3 regions of the Lysinibacillus sp. YS11 genome follow, and region 2 is predicted to be linked to each of the others. Evidence: riboswitches for the same ligand, from Rfam matches in the RefSeq annotation. Region 2 holds a riboswitch; each other region holds the start of a gene.
What was found. A riboswitch is a leader RNA that binds a small molecule or an ion and turns the genes downstream of it on or off. The one in region 2 is predicted to bind cobalamin.

Region 1 (4,563 bases), 2.1 Mb from region 2:
CTAAGAAGATTGGCCATGTTAAATGGAATAGACTTAACTTATTTGTCTCTTTAATTGTGTCTGCCAATACTTTCACTTCTCCTATTTTTTCTTAAAAATCTATTGTATCTTATCACAAATATTCAGACTGTAAAGAGATTTATAGGAAGACAGTGCTTCCACATAAAAAATCCCTTTCACATCGTGTGAAAGGGCTCATTTTTAAATTAAGCAATAAGATTGTAATTGCTCTCGTTTTTCAATTGTTAGGCCAAATTCCTGCTCTAAAAACCCAGTCTTAGAACCATAGCGACGATCCATCGCATCCAATGCTGCTTGTAAATAGTCTTCACGGGCGGACATTAATGCATAAAATTGCTGTAGTTCTTGCTCATTATACTGATGCTGAATAGCCTGAGCCATTCGTTCTACCATTGGACGTAAATGTATATTAGTATCTAAATAATCCTCCATGATAGTCTCCACGGGTACATCTAAAGCTAGTAAAATAAGTGCTCCTCCAATACCCGTTCGGTCCTTACCAACTGCGCAATGATGTACAAGACCTAGATTATTAGGATTTTGAATCGTTTGCATTAACTCTTTAAATGAAAGATTGTTAAAAGGCATTTGTGCATAAAAATCCCGAAACATCTCAGGGCTTACCACTTTATAGAAATCTCTACCACCAGCATTGGTTGGCATTTCAAAAGCATGATTACCCTTCGCTGGGATTTGTATATATTGAGCATGCGAGAACACTGGGTTAGGATTATGATACGCCTCATTGTTATCGCGATAATCAAAAATGGTCTTAATCCCTAACGTTTCAAATAGCTCTTTATCCGACAGTGTCATTTTTCCAAGGGCAGCTGAGCGGTAAAATAAACCGTTCTTTACCCTACGCCCATCTTTTGTTTTATATCCACCCATGTCTCGGAAATTATAGACTGCTTCAAATGGAATTACCTTTGTCTCTAATTGCTCCAATCACTACACCTCCTAAGATTATCAAGCATACTTACTTTTATTTTAAAGAACAAACTACATTAATTCCAATTTTCACGCTAGGTAATAATTTAAACCACATAAAAAATGCTAGCTGAATGGCTGACAGCTAGCATGGAAACATTTCTTATTTAAATAACTCTGGGTACACAGCCTTCGCTACTAATTCTACAGCTTCACCAATACGCGGACCAGGTCGATTAGAGATATCTGTATCAATGGACAATACCGCTTTGTTTTGAATAGCTTTCACAGTATTCCAACCATCTCGTCCAAGAATTTCTCCTATTGGATCTTCTGTATAGTTTACTGTTGTTAAAATAACATCTGGATTTTTCGCAATAACATCTTCCTCATTCACTTTTGCCCAGCTATTCAAGTCAGAAAAAACATTATTAACATTAGCTGCATCTAATATTTCTTGCTGGAAAGTGCTAGAGCCTGCTGTATATATATCTGGCTTAGGGCTAACCTCTAAATAAACATTTTTCGGCGTTTTTACATCCTTCACCTTCGTTTGTACTTCAGCAATTTTCGCTTTAATCTCTTCGTTTAATTTATTTCCTTTATCAGGAACATCCATCACAGCAGCAATTTGTTCGATATCTCCATAAACATCGTCGAAAGTAGTCGCAGATTGAATAACAAACACTTTAATTCCTGCGTCCTCAAGCGGCTTTAGGGCATCCTTATCACCGATTGTATAAGCAATGACAACATCTGGCTTTAACGCTATAATTCTTTCACTGTTAAAGTTCGTAGTATCAGAGACACGTTCAATTTTTTGTGCTTCCTCTGGGTAAGTATCGTACTCAGTTGCTCCTACAATTTTATCGCCAACACCTAAAGCAAACAAAATTTCAGTATTACTTGGTTGTAAAGATACAACTGTTTTTGGTACTTCTTTAAACTCTATTTCCACTCCACGGTCATCTGTCACTTTATAGCTTGTTTTCTCTGCTTGTTGTGTATCTTGCGAAGCATCTTTATTTTTTGTATCTTCAGCAGTGCCACAGCCTGCTAATACCAGTGCAAGTAAGAGCACTGATAGCCATTGGAAATTAAATACTTTTTTCATTGTTATTCTCCTTTTTCTTTTTCATTGGGTAGGATTTACTAATAAACGGTATTTCCGCTATTCCAGCTTGCTGATTCATAAAAACAGCCATGACAAAACATACATTAGCTAATAAACCAAGGTAATCGAAAAGAATAGCTGGAACCTCTCGTTCTTCTGATACTTTGTGTAAAGTACGATATGATTTTTTTGCCTCACTGCGACAAAGATGTAAGGCTGCAGCAGCCTCTGTTCCTTGAGGTAAAACAAAACTTTGAATCTCTTCCTTCACATGGCGAACGTAAAAATCATAACGTTCACTTAACCAAGATAAATCCTCTTCAGTTACTGCTAATTTCCCACGTACTGAGCCATTCACATGATAAGCCATAGGTAACATAAGCAATAAATCCTCAGTAACAACTTGAACATCCTCTTTTTTTACCGCAGCTAATGCAACTCCTAGATGTGTTGTCAGGCTATCTGTTCGAATTTCAAAATCGACCGTTGAAGCTTTCTCACGCATAAATGGATAACAAGAATAACGGGCATCTTTTTTCACTTGCTTCCCCCCTATTTTCTATAATGAAAAATTCTTATTTGAAAGGCATAAAAAAGTCGCTCCTTTTTGCAAAGGAACGACAAAAATAACATAATGAGCCATCAAACTGGACAAAGCCTATGTATTTGCCGTATATCCTCCTAGCTTCCGAGAAGTTTTTATACGTTCAAATAAAGGTCGGTCTCCTGGCTTGTACAGTTCGTCACATGAAACGAATGTGTTATAAAGGACCTTCCCATCTTCTTTGAGACAGTGGTAAATCTTTATAATGGCTGCACTTACAGTTGCGGAAACAGCTCCGGTTTTTCACCGGATTCCCGATTATGCTAATTAGCACCTTTATTCTGCAAGAATATTTCATTTGTAAAGCAGTTTATCATATATGCTTCAGAAAAAATAGCTGTACACAGTTTTAAAATATAGCATTATTTCTACTTGAAGAGAAAACCCTAACAAATTTTTACATTATTAAGAAATTTACTATAATAGTGTTTCAATTGCTTTTTCAATATCGAGCTGTGAATCTGTTGGTTCAAAGCGTGCGACGGTCTTACCATTAGCATCTACTAGAAATTTTGTAAAGTTCCAGCGAATATTACGACCATCTAAAAAGCTTGGGGCAAGTTGAACAATTGCTTCTGCCAACATTTTCTCCTGCATACTTGCCTTCCCAAACTCTCGGTAATCCACTTCATGCTTTAAATAATTAAAGAGTGGATGGGTAGCCTCTCCATTTACCTGTACAAGCTCAAAAATCGGGAATGTGACCCCATAGTTTACCTTGCATAGATGCTTAGTTTCCTCCCCATCTTCAGGATTTTGATGGCCAAATTGATCACAAGGGAATCCAAGAACTACAAAATTCTCTTTTCCATATCTATCATACATTTTCTGTAAGTCTTCAAATTGATATGTAAATCGGCATTGGTTTGCCGTGTTAACAATTAACATTGTTTTTCCACGATATGTTTCCATCGATAAAATTTCGCCATTAGGCTTCCGAACTAGATAATTATAAATGCTCATGCATAATCCCCTTTTTTCATTCATTATAGTTGACTATTCTATCGTTCATCAAAGAATTTGCACAAAAAAACACCACCTCGCTACTTTGAACGGATGGCTGACTTATACTTCTTTTTATATTTAGCATCTTGTTCTTCATTAATTAAACGATGGGCAATATCTAATAATTTCGAGTCATTTGTTTGATCATATAACTTTTTAAATGACATTATAATATCCTGACGAATAAGAGATGGCTGTTTTTCATCTATACATGTTTGAAATCTTTTAGCTAGATACGATACAACCAAATCTCTTTGTACTGGACCCGCCTGTCCAATTTTCCAAATTGCTTGTAATGCATGCCTTGCCGTAGCAGATTGTTCATCGTAAGTCACAGCCCAAATCTTTAAAAAATCCTCCAAGACCCTTTCTTCTGGATCACTTTTTGCAGCTAAAGCGCATAAAATTTGTGCAGCACGTGCACGAGAATAACCATTATTGTATGTAAGAGCTTTTATTAGCTGTTCCCAAACTGCATATGTCCAATCTACGGGTTCTTGCATAATTTTTATTAATTCCTCGTAAGATTCATATTGAATATCGCGATCATGCTCTGTTAGATTACTAAAAAGTTGCAAAATCTCTTTTTCCATAATTCATCCCTACCTTTATTGTTTCAGAACGTAATAAAATTTGATTTATGGTACACTTAACTTAATTTTTTTCGCAAAGAAGGTGAGTTTATGAATAAATTTAATGCTAGGAAATTGATTTTTCGGTTGATTGTGATAATATCACTACTTCTAGCTGCCTATTTTGTTATCCCAGTGTCCATGCCTTTAATACTTGCTGGGATTAGTGCATTTTTCTTAGAACCAATTGTCATGTTCTTTAAACGGAAATGGAAAATGTCACGGAAAATAGCAGTTGCTTTTATTTACATAGTGAG
Region 2 (4,563 bases):
GAGACCAAGCTGTTTGGTAATATGCACCCGAACCTTCTGTTAGCTTGTGACTCTGCTTAGATTCTAACTCCAATAAATAGATATCCACATTAAATGAGAAATCTAAATCCTCCGCTTTATCTGCTAAGTACGTAAGGTATTTGCCATCTGGCGACCAAGTACCCAGATGGCAGTACTCTTTGCCTTCTGTCACTTGTTCTAGCTCTCCTGATGCCACATTGACAATGGCAATATGGGTAAACTGCTCCATATCAATAAATCCACCAGCATCCGATTTGTGTTTCATTTTCTCGATTTCTAGTGGCTTTAGTTCTTTGTCCTTTTTCTTCTCATCCTCCGCTTTATCTAGGATGGTTTCATCTTTCCCTAGCACGACTGAAAAAGCAATTTTCTTGCCACACGGTGACCAGACAGGGGAGGTCGCTCCATTTTTACAATGTGTCACCTGTTTTGCCTCTCCACCTGCTTTCGAAAGAACATAAATTTGCGACTTACCTGTTCTCGTTGACAAAAATGCAATTTGACTGCCATCTGGTGACCAAACAGGGGAACTCGTTCTATCTTCACCAAATGTCCATTGCTGTGGTGTTTTGTCCTTCAAGTTTATGTAAAACAAATTCGATATATAGTCATTTTTCTTCTCGTCCATACGAGTCTCTACATAAACTACCTCTGTCCCATCTGGTGAAAGCTGTGGATCTGCTAATGATTTTAAGTGATAAAGATCTTCTGGTTGAATCCCTTGTTTCGATGTCATGTTCTTGCTCCTTTGTATTGTAATTTTCTGTGCCTTACTACAATACTTCGACACCCTAAGTAATATTCCTGCTATTTATTGAATTTTTTACTAGTTCCCAATATTCTGCTGACTTTGTTCTGCGATAAAATTTATAAAAGGGCTCATTTGGGCGAGCATGCTCCTTATAAAGGTTTATCAGGTGCAGTAAAAAATCTTCAATTTGTGTGACGTCTACCCTCTTAGCGAATAACGTGCCAGCCTGTGCCTTTGCTCCCATCGGTACTGCCCCTAAATAGACATCAAAGCTTTCTTGTTGGTAAACGAGTCCAATATCATCATAGACTGCATTGTAGCAAGCTGATGCACAGCCATTAATATTGACACGCACTCTTGCAGGTACCTTCATCCCCTCTATGGCATGATAGAGCTGTTCGGTTATCGGAGCAGCCTCCATTTTCTCCCCATCACAAAAATCGCAGGCCTTCATGGCTATGATTGAACCAGAGGGAGCAACATAAAGACCTGCTTCCTGTAAGGCTTGCACCGCTTCCGTGGCATCGCACGTTGGTATGGATACGAGTATACTATAGGAAGCAGAATATTTTATCGCCCCCTTTTCGCCAGCAATTTCGGCTATTTTTTGGAATTGTGCAGGAGTATAATGCTTATTAATAATGCCAGGGCTAACGGCTAGACGGGTAAACTCACCATGACGGTTCAGTGTTTCAAATGTTTGATCTGGTACATTTTTTTGAAATGCGTTCATTTTTATCGCTCCTTATAAAAAAGGAGCTAGCAAAACGCTAGCTCGAATGAATTAAAAGTTTTCAGGATAGAAGCCCTTTGCTAAAATTCCAATGGCCTCTGCCGCACGAACCCCTTCAGACGCTGCTGAAAGTGGCAGGATAACAAAGCGCTCATTTTTGACCGCTTCCATCTCCTTTAAGGCTGGATCATTTTTTAAGAATTGGATCTTTTGGTCTGCCGTTGTTTCACCGTAATCAATCACGACAACTACCTCTGGGTTGCGGTCTACTGCATCTTCCTTCGACACAGTTGTCCAGCCTGATTCCACATCACCAAAGATATTTTGTCCACCCGCGATTGTCACAAGCTCATTCATAAAGTTTTGACCAGCTGTAAATACATCCTTTTCACCGCTATCAAACACAAGAACACGTAATTTTTCGCTATCTTTTGGTAATTTAGCTTGTACTGCCTCTACATCTTTCGTCATTTGCTCAATTAAAGCTTCGCCACGATCCTCAATACGGAAAATCTTCGCGATATTGCGAATATCAGTGAAAATATCCTCTATGGTTGGCTTTGTCATGTTGGAAGCCGTATGTAAATACGTATGGATGCCTAATTCTTCAAGCTCTTCTGGTGTGCCTACACCCTTTTCGCCAAAGCCACTTTTCCAGCCAGCATATAGGAAATCTGCCTCGGCATCGATGACTTGCTCCTTCGTTGGGTATTGATCGGAAAGAACAGGGACCTTATCGTATGCCTCTTGCAGTGGTTCATAGATTTTATCATCTAAGTAAGCTGTCCCTACCATAGAATCCTCTAAACCAAGTGCTAACATAATTTCTGTCACATGTTGATTTAAGCTAATCGCTTTTGTTGGTGCTTCCGTATATGTTTGAGTTGTGTCATTATTTTTAATGGTTACTTCTGCTGCCGCCTCAGATGGCTCAACCTTTTCACCTTGTGCAGCTGATTCCGTTTTGTCCTTTGCGTTACAAGCCCCTAAAACAGCGACCAAGGCAATGATCATCATCAGCCATATACTTTTCCATTTCTTCATGTCCTTTTCTCCTTTGCTTTTAAAATATAGAAAGAAATCAGAGACTTCTTTACTACTAAGGTAGTTGGAAGGGCATAAAAAAACCCTCTTGTCGCCAAGAGAGTAGCATAGTGAAATAACGGTATCATTACCTTCATCACTATCCCCATCCTCGTGGTTCTTAGTCAAAAAATACATACTGGCAGGTATCCTGGCTTAGGTTCATCATCTATACGCCTTCCCATAGTTTCACTACAGTGGCATGCTGTATAGACTCCCCATTTACAGTTGCGGGACAGCATCGGAATTGCACCGATTTCCCTTTTAAGCAAATGACAAATGCCATTTGCACCAATACGTTCTATAATGGTCAATACTATTGATAGACTAGCAGAAGAAAATTTATCGCGCAATCAGTAGTATGACACTAAAAGTATAATCATCATTATATTAGCACTATTTCGACATAAAGACGAACTATTTTACAAGAAATATAGAAGCTAGTATTCTGTTACAATAAAAAGATAGCATTCTATAGAAACGAGGATTTCTTATGTACAAAACGATCGGTGTACTTGCGCACGTGGATGCAGGAAAAACGACCTTCTCTGAGCAAGTGCTTTTTCATACAAATAGTATTCAAGCACGGGGGCGTGTTGATCATCAGGATACCTTTCTTGATCATCATGAGCTAGAGCGCAGACGAGGCATTACGATATTTGCCGAGCAAGGGCGCATGAATATTGGCGATGATACATACACATTGATTGATACGCCAGGGCATGTCGATTTCTCCCCTGAGATGGAGCGTGCCATTCGTGTGATGGATTATGCCATTATTATCATTAGCGCTGTCGAAGGGATACAGGGCCATACAGAAACAGTGTGGCAACTTTTACGTCAATACCATGTCCCTACCTTCTTCTTTATCAACAAAATGGATCGTGAGGGTGCCAATATGGAGGCTGTCATCAGCCAGCTTCGCAAAGATTGCTCTCAGCATGTATTGTTCATCGATGAGCCACTGCGAGCAGACTATGTATCAAATAATATCATGGAATGGCTGGCGGAGCGCGACGAAAAATTGCTTGATGCCTTTCTAAATGAGTCATTGGAGCATGAACAGTGTCTTGCTCAATTAAAGGAAATGATTAAAAATGAAGGTGCCTTCCCTTGCTTTGCTGGCTCGGCCTTAAAGGATGAGGGCATTCAGGAATTTCTTGACCAGCTCCCGCTGTTAACGGCTACCCATTTTGACAAGGATGCCCCGTTTGAGGGCGAGGTTTTTAAGATTCGTCATGATGGGCACCAGCGTTTAACCTTTATGAAGGCAACCAAGGGCTCGTTGCATGTACGAGATGAATTTTCATTTGACGAAGTAACAGAAAAAGTGACCGAAATTCGCCTTTATAACGGCAGTCGCTTTGAGACCGTTCAACAGGTAGAGGCAGGAGAAATTTTCGCTGTCAAAGGACTGAGCCAGGCAAACATTGGGGATCGAATCGGTACAACGATGCTATCACAGCCCTATGAGCTTGTCCCAACCTTACAGGCAAAGGTTCAATATGAGGGTGATCAGCATATCAAGGAAGTGCTACAGATTTTCCGTTTACTCGAAGCAGAAGAACCGTCCTTGCGTGTGGTCTGGCAGGAAAAATTTCAGGAAATCCATGTGCATATTATGGGTGCTATTCAATTGGAGGTCCTGACAGAGGTATTAATGACGCGTTTTTCATTAGCTGTCTCCTTTGGTGAGCCGCAAATTTTATACATGGAAACCATTGCGACGACCGTAACGGGCTATGGTCATTTCGAGCCCCTCAAGCATTATGCAGAAGTTCATTTATTAATGGAGCCAAATCCACGTGGAACAGGTAATACCTTCACCAATGCCTGTCATGCCGATCATTTATCTGTAGGCAATCAGCGCCTTGTTGAAAAGCATCTGTTTGAGCGTGACCATCATGGGCTACTGACAGGCTTCCCTGTAACAGATATTCATTTTACACTTCTAACAGGTCGCGGGCACAATGAA
Region 3 (4,563 bases), 910 kb from region 2:
AAAGCCTACTATGAGGAATTAGCAAAGCTTGGCCCTGAGGCAATGCATGACAAACTAAAACAACTAGACCCTCAAACAGCGGAGACAATCCATCCAAACAATACACGTCGTGTTATTCGTGCATTAGAAATGCTGGAATTAAGCGGTGTATCAAAAGCAGCAGAAGCGCAAAATCGAGGGGAAGTACCCCTTTACGACCATGTTATTTTAGGGCTAGGTCAAAACATGTCCCGTGACGTGCTATATGACCGTATTAATCGTCGTGTTGATTTAATGGTGGAAAATGGTCTTCTGCAAGAGGTGAAGGGATTATGGCAGCAAAATATCCGTGGAGTGCAGTCTATACAAGCCATCGGGTATAAAGAATTATATGATTATTTAGATGGCAAATGTACCCTAGAGGAAGCCCTTGATAGCTTAAAACAAAATTCCCGTCGCTATGCAAAAAGACAGCTTACTTATTTCCGTAATAAAATGGATGTCCATTTTATTACGCCGGATGATCGATTATAAGAATAAAGAAAAATTTCTAAAAATTACTAATTGATAAATTGGTAGAACGTGCTACTATAGGAATGAAGAGGTAGAAAGTTAGTAGGGAGGCTATTTGATGAAATCAATCAATTTGCAAGATACGTTCTTGAACCAACTACGTAAAAACAGTGTTTTTGTAACTGTATTTCTATTAAACGGATTTCAGTTAAAAGGGACTGTGAAATCATATGATAATTTTACAGTATTACTACTTGATGCTGAGAATAAGCAGCACCTAATCTATAAGCATGCCATTTCTACATTCGTACCAGCAAAACAAATAGAGTTTTTAGAGACAGAAGTATAATAAGTTTGTTAAACAGTTAGTGTTCTCACACTGGCTGTTTTTTTTGCTACAAGCTATAATGATAGTGGAATTTGATATTTTGGAGGACAAAGTTTATGAAAACAATGGAAACAACACAATTATTAGATCTGTTAGATGCAAATGAGGACCTATATATTATCGATGTACGTGAAGAGGATGAAGTAGCCCATGGCATGATCCCAGGTGCTCAACATATTGCACTCGGAACTATCCCTGAACGTTTAGAGGAATTAGATGTAGAAAAGCCATATATTATTGTATGTAAGGCTGGAGCTCGTTCTGCCAATGCGTGTGCTTTCTTAGAGGCCCAAGGATTTGATGTAACAAACCTTGAAGGCGGCATGCTGGCTTATGATGGAGAATTAGAATTTAAATAAATCATGAAAAAAGAAAGAGTATACACTCTTTCTTTTTTCATGATTATTTTTTCAAGGCATCCATGATAAAATTAAAATTCTCTTCAAAGTTTTTGTAGATATTAACATTTTTTTGTCCCTGCACTTTTGAAGCATAACTAGCAAAGTTTACACCAGCTCCATAAATTTGTAGTGCTCCATTCGCCAAATCCCCTTTTTGGAGAAGCTCAATGCCATCTTTCAAGAAATTTTGACTCTCCTCGAAATGACACTCCGTAATGTATTTATCACCACTATGAAATAACTTTAAATTTTCTAGTATTTTATTTGCTGTCTCTTCACTGATCGAAGCGTCGATATTGATTAACAACTGATTGATCGGTTTTACGAGTTTGGCATAGAGGCTATCGTGCGTTTCACAGGTTTCAGCAATAGCGTTTCTTAATTGTTTTGCATTCATCGTATCTACTCCTAACTTTTCATCGTTTTACTATTGATACTTACCCTAATTTTAATCATAGAAATAATTTATGTTTACATTGAACAGATTATTAAGGTTTCAACTTTTATGTTCAACATTACTCAGTGAATTGGCAGAACATATGCTATTGAAGATAGAGATGATTGAAAAGTCTGAGTTTACTTGTTATGGCAATTGATTCAGTAATGGATTTTTGTACAAGCCGAGTGTTAGACATAGAGAATTCTAAAAAGCACTAATTATGGAAGACTAGGAATCAAGTGAAGGATTCATTTATTGGGACAAGCACTTGATAAGCTTTTATTGTGAATAGCAGTATGTACTAAGTTAACACTCAAAAAATTTTTTCCTCTTGACACTAAAAAAGTTGTAAAGTAGATTTAACATAATTACATAAAGCAATAGGTGCCCACTAGGGAGAATAGGGAATAAAGTGAAAAGCTTTAGCGGACCCGCCACTGTATGAGGGAGTTTCGTAGTGTATGCCACTAGCAAATTGCTGGGAAGGTACTATGAGATGTTGAACTTGAGCCAGGAGACCTGCCTACATGCTATAGAAGATATAGATGATGGAAAAGTCTGTAGTTTATTTGTCATGACAATAAACTACAGACTTTTTATTTTGTCTTAATGAGAACGAGAGGAGAAATAATCATGCAATTATTACAAGACACGATTCAAAACATTCAGGGGGCTGATATGAAAAGTATGGAGCAAGCTAGAAAGCGGATTGATGCGCTTTGTAAGCCCCCAGGTAGCTTGGGTAAACTAGAATCACTTGCCGTACAGCTCTCTGGTATAACAGGACAATTATATCCGATGGTCGACAAAAAAGTGATGATTGTCTGTGCTGCAGATCATGGTGTTTGCGAGGAAGGTGTAACCACGAATCCACAAGATGTTACGGTCTTTCAAACATTAAATTTTCCTAAGGGGGGTACAGGCGTTTGTGCGATTGCGGGGATTACCAATGCAAAGGTGGTCACAGTAGATGTGGGTGTAAAAGAAGATATTCCACTTGATGCAGGTGTCATTATTCATAAAATTAAATATGGTACAGATAACATGGCACAAGGTCCAGCTATGGCCAAACAAGAAGCCATTCAATCGATAGAAGTAGGAATCCGTGTGGCCACTGAGGAAATCATAAAAGGTGCTGATGTACTTGGGACTGGAGAAATGGGCATCGGCAATACAACACCAAGTGCTGCGATATTAGCTGTTTTGACGGGATGCAACCCTATCGAAGTAACGGGGTTTGGTGCAGGAGTAGGCCAAGGAGGCATTGCCTATAAAGCGGCAGTTATTGAAAAAGCAATTACCTTAAATCAGCCTAATCCAAATGATGTTATTGATGTTCTGGCTAAGGTTGGAGGGTTAGAGATAGGGGCGATGACAGGTATTATTCTTGGCGCTGCTGCCCATCGTAAACCCGTTGTCATTGATGGATTTATTTCAACTATAGCAGCCCTCATTGCTTATAAGCTCGAACCAAAAGTAATCGATTATATCATTCCTTCCCATGTTTCAGAGGAACCAGGGGCAAAAATTGCCGCTGCCTTACTAGGCATTGAACCAATGTTGCACATGAATATGCGTTTAGGCGAAGGTTCTGGAGCAGCCTTAGCCTTTCCTATTTTAGATGCAGCTTGCTCGATGATGAAAAACATGGTGACTTTAGAAGAATCAATGCAGTTGTTAAAAAGATAAAAACAATAAAACAGCCAATGACTTAATTTTTGGTCATTGGCTGAATGGTATTTATGCACGATTTAATTTTCGTAATGGCAAGCGCCACTTCATCATATAGGAAAGAATTCGTAAAGCTGTAATCACTGCGAATAAAATATAAAGGAAAATGTCCCCTGTAAAAACCTCGAATCCGATTAGCAGTCCAGCAAGAGCTGCCCAAACACCATAAACTTCATCACGGAGAACTAATGGTTTTCTTCTAGCTAATAAATCTCGTACAATACCCCCACCTGAACCTGTCAAAACAGCAGCTACAATAACTGCGCTTACTGGCATATCAAGCTTAACAGCATAGAGTGCGCCTTGAATAGCGAATGCTGATAAGCCAATCGCATCTGTGAAGTTACCCCAACGATGCCAATGTTGAATCAGATGATGCGGAAAAATAAAGAATATCGTAATCGCAGCAAGCGCTATTTGAAACATCATATCCTGTCCCCAAAGTGTTGTGACAGGTAGTCCAATGAGTAAATTTCGGATAGCTCCTCCACCAAAAGCAGTCACAATACCAAGTATATATACACCGAATAAATCGTATTCTTCTTCCATGGCAATAATTGCCCCAGAAATAGCAAAGGCAATTGTTCCTATAATACTAAAAACCTCCCAAGCCATCCCTTTCACCCCTTCTATCAATAAATAAACTTTATTAAAAGTTAAAAGACTTTTTACGTAACAGAATCTATGAATTTAATAGCCAAAATCGGTCATTAAATACGCATCTTGAAATGAGTCCGCACATTAGCTTAGCGTAAAATCCTCTTAGAAACAATAGGCAAGTTTTACAGGTGCACATACAAATTGATAAAATGTGATTAAAATAAAGAAAAACATTCGTCAAAAGCGTTTATATACCAGTAGTTGGTTAGGGAATTCTAGAGTGATTGAAGTCAATTTAGATAGTCAATAAATCTTACTGATTGAAATGCGAGACATTGTGAAATGGAGAAGAAAGAATGACGTTTACATCAAATTTATCAACAGAAACGCTATCGTTAGCGGCAAAAGTAGAGGAGCAAGTTCGGCCTTATCATGCCAAGGTAGAAGAAATGGCGTTCTACAATCAGCAGAAGGTGCTAGCAGCTTTCAGAAAGCATCAAGTAAGTGATTAT

Region 1: another riboswitch for cobalamin. It lies ahead of LBYS11_RS21090 (hypothetical protein); the one in region 2 lies ahead of LBYS11_RS10445 (ABC transporter substrate-binding protein).
Region 3: another riboswitch for cobalamin. It lies ahead of cobT (nicotinate-nucleotide--dimethylbenzimidazole phosphoribosyltransferase); the one in region 2 lies ahead of LBYS11_RS10445 (ABC transporter substrate-binding protein).

Annotation. Positions count from the first base shown of each region.
Region 1 is NZ_CP026007.1:4,212,637-4,217,199, forward strand. It holds gene LBYS11_RS21075 (MATE family efflux transporter) at 1-67, opposite strand, end outside; gene LBYS11_RS21080 (tyrosine-protein phosphatase) at 202-969, opposite strand; gene LBYS11_RS21085 (ABC transporter substrate-binding protein) at 1,115-2,065, opposite strand; gene LBYS11_RS21090 (hypothetical protein) at 2,049-2,606, opposite strand; cobalamin riboswitch at 2,764-2,962, opposite strand; gene LBYS11_RS21095 (glutathione peroxidase) at 3,087-3,632, opposite strand; gene LBYS11_RS21100 (hypothetical protein) at 3,713-4,267, opposite strand; gene ytvI (sporulation integral membrane protein YtvI) at 4,358-4,563, shown strand, end outside.
Region 2 is NZ_CP026007.1:2,114,232-2,118,794, reverse strand. It holds gene LBYS11_RS10455 (S9 family peptidase) at 1-757, opposite strand, end outside; gene LBYS11_RS10450 (precorrin-3B methylase) at 813-1,505, opposite strand; gene LBYS11_RS10445 (ABC transporter substrate-binding protein) at 1,557-2,549, opposite strand; cobalamin riboswitch at 2,712-2,899, opposite strand; gene LBYS11_RS10440 (elongation factor G) at 3,082-4,563, shown strand, end outside.
Region 3 is NZ_CP026007.1:1,206,949-1,211,511, forward strand. It holds gene miaA (tRNA (adenosine(37)-N6)-dimethylallyltransferase MiaA) at 1-513, shown strand, start outside; gene hfq (RNA chaperone Hfq) at 611-841, shown strand; gene LBYS11_RS05600 (rhodanese-like domain-containing protein) at 937-1,239, shown strand; gene LBYS11_RS05605 (hypothetical protein) at 1,283-1,678, opposite strand; cobalamin riboswitch at 2,086-2,262, shown strand; gene cobT (nicotinate-nucleotide--dimethylbenzimidazole phosphoribosyltransferase) at 2,354-3,409, shown strand; gene LBYS11_RS05615 (trimeric intracellular cation channel family protein) at 3,461-4,066, opposite strand; gene LBYS11_RS05620 (methionine gamma-lyase family protein) at 4,408-4,563, shown strand, end outside.